4 regions of the Rhizobium sp. NLR10b genome follow, and region 1 is predicted to be linked to each of the others. Evidence: predicted binding sites of a transcription regulator. Region 1 holds the regulator's gene; each other region holds the start of a gene.

Region 1 (2,201 bases):
GAGCGTGATCTGCTTTTCGCCGAGCGCCTGCAGATCGACGACGGCGCGCAGCGACCGGCCGATCAGCCGTTGGATTTCCTGCGTGCGGCCGCCCTGCTTGCCGGCGGCGGCCTCGCGCTTCATGCGCTCGCCGGTTGCCCGCGGCAGCATGCCGTATTCGGCCGTGACCCAGCCCTTGCCGGTGTTGCGCAGCCATGGCGGCGTCTTTTCCTCGAGGCTCGCGGTGCAAAGCACGTGCGTATCGCCGAATTTCACCAGGCACGAGCCTTCCGCATGCTTGGAAAAATTGCGCTCGAACGAGACCTTGCGCATCTGGTCGGTTTTTCTGCCTGAAGGCCGCATTCTCATCTCCTGGAGTTGTTGACCGCTTCTACGATTGGCGGCGCCCATTTGCAAATTCCCTTTTGCCACGGGTGCGAGTTTGACTATATTTTCGGGAGCATCATCAGCGTGGGTTTGAAAAGGTTCATGGGCATCAGGTCGACGTCGGTTTCGGATGCCGTTGCTGCACTGGACGAACGCTCCAGGGAAATTTTCCGCCGCATCGTCGAAGGGTATCTTGAAAGCGGCGAGCCGCTCGGCTCGCGCAATCTGTCGCGCCTGCTGCCGATGTCGCTGTCGCCGGCCTCGGTGCGCAACGTCATGAGCGATCTCGAAGAGCTCGGTCTCATCTATTCCCCGCATGTCAGCGCCGGCCGGCTGCCGACCCAGATCGGGCTGCGCTTCTTCGTCGATGCCTTCATGCAGATCGGCGATCTCTCCGCCGAGGAGCGTGCCAGCATCGATCGCCAGGTGCGGGCCGAAAGCGGCGGCAATCCGGTAGAATCGATGATGAACGAGGCGAGTCGCATGCTTTCCGGCATCTCGCGCGGGGCCGGCCTCGTCATCACCTCGAAAAGCGATCCGGTGTTGAAACATGTCGAGTTCATCCGGCTTGAGCCGACAAAGGCGCTCGCCGTACTCGTCGGCGATCACGATCAGGTGGAAAACCGCATCATCGAACTGCCGGCAGGCATCACCTCGTCGCAATTGACGGAGGCGGCGAATTTCCTCAACGCCCACATGTCCGGCCAGACGCTGCCGGAGCTGCGCAAACAATTAAGCCGTCTGAAGGATGATGTCCGTCACGAACTCGATGCGCTCTCGCGCGATCTTGTCGAGCGCGGCATCGCCGTCTGGGCCGGCAGCCCGGACGAGGGAAAGCCCGCCCAGCTGATCATCCGTGGCCGCGCCAATCTGCTCGAAGGCCTCGCCGGCGCCGAAGATCTCGACCGGCTGCGCATGCTGTTCGATGATCTCGAAAAGAAGGATAGCCTGATCGAGCTTCTTAACCTGGCCGAAAGTGGTTCGGGCGTTCGGATCTTCATCGGTTCGGAAAACAAGCTCTTCTCGCTGTCCGGCTCGTCGCTCATCGTCGCGCCCTATCGCGACGAGGACGACCGGATTGTCGGCGCCGTCGGTGTCATCGGCCCGACGCGGCTCAATTATTCCCGTATCGTGCCGATGGTGGATTATACCGCCCAGCTCGTCTCCCGCCTGTCGCGCAATCCGCTTTGATGTCATCACTGGCGAAGCCGCGGAATTTTCGCTTCTTCGTCACGCAGACTTGATTTTTTCCGGTCAAACCTCGATATCGGGCGCATCTGAAAATACCAACCGGAGACCGTCATGACCGATGAAACGACGAAAAACGGACCTGACGCAACTGCGGCCAACGCCGCAGCCGACGCTGCCGTCAACGTCGAAACAGCCACTGCCGGGCAGGAGGAGGCAAACCAGCCGGATCCGCTCGACCTCCTGAAGGCCGAGAATGCCGAGCTGCGTGACCGCTATCTGCGCCTTGCCGCCGAGATGGATAATCTGCGCCGCCGCACCGAGCGCGAGGTCAAGGATGCAAAATCCTATTCCGTCGCCGGTTTCGCCCGGGACATGCTCGCCGTCTCGGACAATTTGCGCCGGGCGCTGGACGCCATCTCTCCGGAGACCAAGGCCACGGCCGATGCCGGCCTCACCACGCTGATCGAAGGTGTGGAGATGACCGAGCGCGCGATGCTCGCGGCGCTGGAGCGCCACGGCGTTCGCAAGCTGGAGCCGGTTGGCCAGAAATTCGATCCGAATTTCCATCAGGCGATGTTCGAAGTGCCGAACTCCGAAGTGCCGAACAATACCGTCGTCCAGGTCGTGCAGGCCGGCTTCACCAT
Region 2 (2,201 bases), on a different contig from region 1:
TCACTATCTTTTTATTGTATTCTGAGCTGTGTAGAAAAGAGAGGCCGCCTGCTTCGCGAGAGGCGGCGTGATAAGCGTCATGGAGTTCAACAGTTCAATGGTAATGCATAGATCGCCGCTCGGCCTCCTTGCCTTCCTTCTTCTCGCCGCTGCTCCGATTTCCTCGCGTGCTGCCGATTGTGGCAGCACGGCCTCGCCGAAGCTCGACTGGCAGGAATGCACGAAGAAAAACCTGATGTTGCAGGGCAGTGACCTCCAAGGCGCCAATCTCTTCAGCACCGATTTCTCGCTGACCGATCTCAGCGGTTCGAATTTCAAATCCGCCAATCTGGAAAAGGCGAGCTTGGTGCGGGCCTCGCTTGAGGGGTCACATGCCGAAGGGGCCAACTTCGCCAAGGTCGAGGCCTATCGCGCCAGCTTCGCCAATATTGCCGCCGAAGGCGCTTCCTTTGCCGGCGCCGAGCTGCAGCGCGCCAATTTTGCCGGCGCCCGGCTCTCCGGCGCGAGCTTCGAAAAGGCCGAACTCGGCCGCGCCGATTTCGACAAGGCGGTGCTGACGGGGGTGAAATTCTCTTTCGCCAATCTCTCCCGCGCTGACCTTTCCCACGCCACCTTCGAAGGCCCGTTAATCTTCGAGCGCGCCTTCATGTTCTTGACTCGCATCGAAGGCCTCGACCTCTCGGCTGCCGCCGGGCTCGAACAGGCACAGATCGACCTCGCCTGCGGTGACGCCTCGACCAAACTGCCCGCCGGCCTCTCGGCGCCGCCGACATGGCCTTGTCCGGCTGAGCACGAGTGATTACCAGGCGACACTATACGCCTATGGCAACACGCACGTCTCTCTTGGATGGTTCGGTTCGACTTAGTGGAGTTTGAACTCGCCCATGACGCGGCGCCACTCGTTCGGCCCGATCAGCCGCTGGTGGGTGTAGCGAACAGAATGCAACGGCCCGTCGAGGGAGGACTGCCAGAACTCGAGAAACTTATGCATCTCCGGAAAGTCCGGGGCAAGATCGTAATCCTGCCAGACATAGGTCTGCAACACGGATTCAAAATCAGGAATGCGATAGAGGATATGTGCAGTGGTCAGCCCATAGCCGTTCAGCTGACGTTCCAGATCTGAGGAAAATCGCATACTTCATCTCCGTTTCGTGACGCTCGAAAGGTGGCGCAAAATTTTGCAGCCATCAACGGATTTCTGAAACGCGTCCACCGTGTTTATTGTGCCTTTACAGGATGTTAGCAGCCACTTCGCACGAGTGCTAATTTTTTTATGGCGCCCTCTTGAAATGGAAAAACCGCAAAACCAGATCATTGCGCGCAGAACGCTCGATCGAGGTTTTGCACCCGCCCGGACTGGTCATCCGGTCCGGCCAGGGGAATAACATCACTATTGTTTGTCCATTGGAGGAAAACATGTCGTTCCGACCGCTTCATGATCGCATTCTCGTCCGCCGCGTCGATTCCGAGGAAAAGACCAAGGGCGGCATCATCATTCCCGACACTGCCAAGGAAAAGCCGCAGGAAGGCGAGGTCATCGCCGTCGGGCCCGGTGCACGCAACGAGGCCGGCCAGATCCAGGCGCTCGACGTCAAGGTCGGCGATCGCGTTCTGTTCGGCAAGTGGTCCGGCACTGAGATCAAGATCAACGGCGAGGACCTGCTGATCATGAAGGAAAGCGATGTCATGGGCATTATTGAAGCCCAGGCGGCCGAAAAGATCGCCGCCTGAGGCATGTCCGCGCATGAGTCAAAAAGCTGCCTATTGAAGGAGTGAAAGAATGGCTGCGAAAGAAGTGAAATTTCATAGCGATGCCCGTGAACGCATGCTGCGCGGTGTCGATGTGCTGGCCAACGCCGTAAAGGTGACGCTGGGTCCGAAAGGCCGTAACGTCGTGATCGACAAGTCCTTCGGCGCGCCGCGCATCACCAAGGACGGCGTTTCGGTTGCCAAGGAAATCGAGCTCGAAGACAAGTTCGAAAACATGGGCGCGCAGATGCTGCGCGAAGTCGCATCGAAGACCAACGACCTCGCCGGCGACGGCACCACGACTGCGACGGTGCTCGCCCAGGCGATTGTCAAGGAGGGCGCCAAGGCGGTCGCCTCCGGCATGAACCCGATGGACCTGAAACGCGGCATCGATCTCGCCGTCGACGCTGTCGTCGCGGAACTGAAAACTAACGCCCGCAAGATCTCCAACA
Region 3 (2,201 bases), on a different contig from region 1:
TGAGATGGGCGGGCAAGGGTTCGCGGGTTTCATTGCGGTGGAAGACGGTCATCGGCTGGCTTCTCTTCATGCAAGACGCGGCATCCACCACTTCGGCGCCGCCTTCTCCCGATCGAGATAGGCGTTGAGGATCGCTTCGTCGGTCTCGCCGTTCAAGGTGTATTCCTTCGCGTGAATACCGCCGCTGATGTAGAGAAGATCGAGACCGAAATTCAAGGCGCCGCGCACATCCGTCGGCATGCCGTCTCCGATCGCCAGCACGCGGTCAATGGAAAAATCGCCGCGAAGCTCGCGGGCGGCCGCAAGCGTCGCTTCGTAGATCGGCTGGTGCGGCTTGCCGGCAATGCGGGTTTTGCCGCCTAATTGCTCGTAATAGGCGGCCATGGCGCCGGCGCAGGGGATGATGCGATGGCCACGTTCGACGACGAGGTCGGGATTGGCGCAGATCATCGGCACGTCGCGTGCCTGAAAATCCAGAAGCATGTCGGTGTAATCCTCGGGCTTCTCCGTCTCGTCGTCGAAAAAGCCGGTGCAGACGAGCGATTGCGCTTCGCCCGCCGGCCGACGTTCGACGCCAATGCCTTCGAGAAGCGCCTTGTCGCGCTCGGGGCCGAGCAGAAAGACCGTCTTCGGCCCTTCTGAAATCAGCCCGCGAGTGACGTCGCCCGAGGTGACGATCCGGTCATAGGCGCTGTCGGGGACTCCGATATGGCGCAACTGCTCAACCACCTGCCAGGAAAGGCGCGGCGAATTGGTGATGAGGACGACGGCGACGCCGCTCTCACGCGCGGCTTGAAGGGCGGCGGCGGCCTTCGGAAACGGATCGACGCCGTTGTGAACCACCCCCCAGACGTCGCAGAGCACCACGTCGTAATGCGCCGATATCTGCGAGAAGTTTTCTATCCGCCTGGCCATGCCGATTTCCCGATTTGCTTCAGTCACCGGTGACATTGCAAAGGCGCAAGGCGATGGCAAGGCATTTTCTTCACCTTGGCAGACAAGAGCGCCGGCAATCCCGGCCAGAGCGAATGGCAAGGTCGGGCGACGTTGCCGAACGCAACGGTTAGAGAACATTTCAACGACAATCTCCGATAATTCACCGCCTCTTCACAATTCCGGCACAAAAATTCGTGATTGCTCTCATTGACTCCTCTCGGAGCCATCCCTAAATGCTCGAGCGCTAGCACTCACCTTAGAGGAGTGCTAACACTTATCCATGTGGACCGCTCCGGTCCGCGAATGTCATTCGATCGAGGGATTAGACAATGGCAAGCACCAATTTCCGTCCGCTTCACGACCGCGTCGTCGTTCGTCGCGTCGAGTCCGAAGAGAAGACCAAGGGCGGCATCATCATTCCCGACACCGCCAAGGAAAAGCCGCAGGAAGGCGAAATCGTCGCCGTCGGCTCCGGCGCACGTGACGAGTCCGGCAAGGTCGTGGCTCTCGACGTCAAGGCTGGCGACCGCGTTCTGTTCGGCAAGTGGTCCGGCACTGAAGTCAAGATCAACGGCGAAGACCTTCTGATCATGAAGGAAGCCGACATCATGGGCATCATCGGCTGATCGGCCGATCCGCTTTCCCGAAATGGCTGACGGGCGTTTCGCCCGAACAAATCGAATTCAGGAGTCACAAACATGGCAGCTAAAGAAATCAAGTTTGGCCGCACCGCGCGCGAAAAGATGCTGCGCGGCGTCGACATTCTCGCCGATGCAGTGAAGGTCACGCTCGGCCCGAAGGGTCGTAACGTCATCATCGACAAGTCGTTCGGCGCTCCGCGCATCACCAAGGACGGCGTTTCCGTCGCCAAGGAAATCGAACTCGAAGACAAGTTCGAAAACATGGGCGCCCAGATGGTCCGCGAAGTCGCTTCGAAGACCAACGACATCGCCGGCGACGGCACCACGACTGCAACCGTTCTTGCCCAGGCGATCGTTCGCGAAGGCGCCAAGGCCGTTGCCGCCGGCATGAACCCGATGGACCTGAAGCGCGGCATCGATCTCGCCGTTGCTGAAGTCGTCAAGGATCTCCAGGCCAAGGCCAAGAAGATCAACACTTCGGAGGAAGTCGCCCAAGTCGGCACGATCTCCGCAAACGGCGAACGTCAGGTCGGTCTCGACATTGCCGAAGCCATGCAGAAGGTCGGCAACGAAGGCGTCATCACGGTTGAAGAAGCCAAGACCGCCGAAACCGAACTCGAAGTC
Region 4 (2,201 bases), on a different contig from region 1:
GGCCATCTTCAAGGCGTGTTGATGGTCGGAAGAAAATCCTCCACCTGTTTGCGCTGATCCTTTGAAAGCGTCTCCACTCGCTCTTTCCAAAAGCGTTCGGCCGCCGGGGGATCCTCATTCCATTGACGAACAGTGGTGATGTTGTCGTCGATCTTGGACCGGCGCCGCCCGCCGAGACTGAGATACTCCCTCGCCAGTTTCAGGCTTGGGGTCTCGGTGCCGCTCTCGCGATCCAACGTCGAACGCACATTGCAGCGGGCGGCTTCCAATGCCGCCTGGCGATCGGCCTCAGCTTGCTGCGTGTCGAAGGAGCGCGCATCGTCGGTTCCACTCTCGGGTGAGATGTTGGTTGGGGAAGTGGTCATGGATCACCTTTCGATGCTGTGATCCAATAACCTCCGCCAGCCGCGAGAGTTCCGCATGCTGGCGATTGATTCGAGCGGGCGGCCAAGCCAAGCCGTCCTGCCGGCAATCAGTGAACGGCCATGCTTACCATGCGATAGGGGTGCACGGCCTCGAACTGCGAGATCATCGCCGTTGCCTGGAGCAACACGCGCTCGGCATTCTCGGGATCGTCCCTGGCGAGTTCGTCGGCATTGACGCGGATCGCTTCGGCCATGTTGTTGGAGAGCACGGCAAATTGCGTATTGCCTTCGACAAGAGCCTCACGCGCCGTATCCTCCAGCGTGCGAGCGATATCGACGAAGATCTCCTCGCGTTCCTCGATACTGAGGTCTTTGATTATATTGGTCTTCTCTTCCATGTCACTCACTCCTAAGACGTGGGACGGTGATCGAGCTCATCGAGCCTCGATCGCCAGAGAGCTAGGAACGCCGACATCCGGATTCAAGCCTTGTGCAGTTTGAACTCGCCTTCGAGACGAGGGGACGACTATCTTCATTATGTCGAACGCAGGAAGGGGGCTTCTGTTCCCGGGAGAGTTGCTAGCAGTCGACAGCAGAGAGTGCTAATTTTTCTCCTGCTCCTCTTGAAATCGAAAAACGCTCGAACCAGATCATTCGCGCAATGCGCGCGACTTGCACCCGTCCGGATCTCATCAATCCGGTCCGGCCAGCACCGACACCGTCGTCATTGTTTGTCTATGGAGGAAGACATGTCGTTCCGACCGCTTCATGACCGCATTCTCGTCCGCCGCGTCGATTCCGAGGAAAAGACCAAGGGCGGCATCATCATTCCCGACACCGCCAGGGAAAAGCCGCAGGAAGGCGAGGTCATCGCCGTCGGTCCCGGCGCACGCGACGATGCCGGCCAAATCCAGGCACTCGACGTCAAGGTCGGCGATCGCATCCTGTTCGGCAAGTGGTCCGGCACGGAGATCAAGATCGATGGCGAAGACCTGCTGATCATGAAGGAAAGCGACGTGATGGGTATCATCGAAGCTCAGAGCGAGCGGAAAGAGGCCGCCTGAGTCCATCAAGTCGGAAGTCAACGCTAAAGCGCGTTGCGATCTCTGAGGGTCGTCCCTCGCGCTTTGGATCTTAATTTCTTCGCATGTCGTTCTCGCAAAACCGCTGTACACTTGGCGACATGCGCTAGCTGCCGATGAAGGAGTGAGGACATGGCTGCTAAAGAAGTCAAATTCAGCGTCGAAGCCCGCGAAAAAATGCTGCGCGGTGTCGACATCCTGGCCAACGCCGTAAAGGTGACACTGGGTCCGAAAGGCCGTAACGTCGTGATCGACAAGTCGTTCGGCGCGCCGCGCATCACCAAGGACGGCGTTTCGGTTGCCAAGGAAATCGAGCTCGAAGACAAGTTCGAAAACATGGGTGCCCAGATGGTCCGCGAAGTCGCTTCGAAGACCAGCGACATCGCCGGCGACGGCACCACGACTGCGACGGTGCTCGCCCAGGCGATCGTCAAGGAGGGCGCCAAGGCCGTGACATCAGGCATGAACCCGATGGACCTGAAACGCGGCATCGATCTCGCCGTCAGCGCTATCGTCGAAGAACTGAAGGCCAACGCCCGCAAGATATCCAACAATGCCGAAATTGCCCAGGTCGGCACCATCTCCGCCAATGGCGATGCGGAAATCGGCCGCTTCCTGGCGGAGGCCGTGCAAAAGGTCGGCAATGACGGCGTCATCACCGTTGAAGAAGCCAAGACCGCCGAAACCGAACTCGAGGTCGTCGAAGGCATGCAGTTCGACCGCGGCTATTTGAGCCCCTATTTCGTCACCAATG

What was found. Region 1 encodes HrcA, which represses chaperone genes, less so after heat shock. Its sites were predicted from a motif close to GTTAGCACTCNCNNNNNGNGAGTGCTAAC; they were not measured.
Region 2: the regulator HrcA is predicted to act here: its motif matches at 1,239-1,267, upstream of groES (co-chaperone GroES).
Region 3: the regulator HrcA is predicted to act here: its motif matches at 1,180-1,208, upstream of groES (co-chaperone GroES).
Region 4: the regulator HrcA is predicted to act here: its motif matches at 944-972, upstream of HJB91_RS22600 (co-chaperone GroES).

Annotation. Positions count from the first base shown of each region.
Region 1 is NZ_JABDWV010000003.1:116,770-118,970, forward strand. Features, by position in the region: gene rph (ribonuclease PH) at 1-342, opposite strand, end outside; gene hrcA (heat-inducible transcriptional repressor HrcA) at 469-1,557, shown strand; gene grpE (nucleotide exchange factor GrpE) at 1,669-2,201, shown strand, end outside.
Region 2 is NZ_JABDWV010000009.1:238,848-241,048, forward strand. Features, by position in the region: gene HJB91_RS17220 (pentapeptide repeat-containing protein) at 98-799, shown strand; gene HJB91_RS17225 (usg protein) at 863-1,135, opposite strand; gene groES (co-chaperone GroES) at 1,417-1,731, shown strand; gene groL (chaperonin GroEL) at 1,781-2,201, shown strand, end outside.
Region 3 is NZ_JABDWV010000004.1:275,325-277,525, forward strand. Features, by position in the region: gene HJB91_RS08370 (bifunctional riboflavin kinase/FAD synthetase) at 1-52, opposite strand, end outside; gene HJB91_RS08375 (TIGR01459 family HAD-type hydrolase) at 67-915, opposite strand; gene groES (co-chaperone GroES) at 1,266-1,562, shown strand; gene groL (chaperonin GroEL) at 1,635-2,201, shown strand, end outside.
Region 4 is NZ_JABDWV010000014.1:143,872-146,072, forward strand. Features, by position in the region: gene HJB91_RS22590 (hypothetical protein) at 9-365, opposite strand; gene HJB91_RS22595 (hypothetical protein) at 473-763, opposite strand; gene HJB91_RS22600 (co-chaperone GroES) at 1,115-1,429, shown strand; gene groL (chaperonin GroEL) at 1,580-2,201, shown strand, end outside.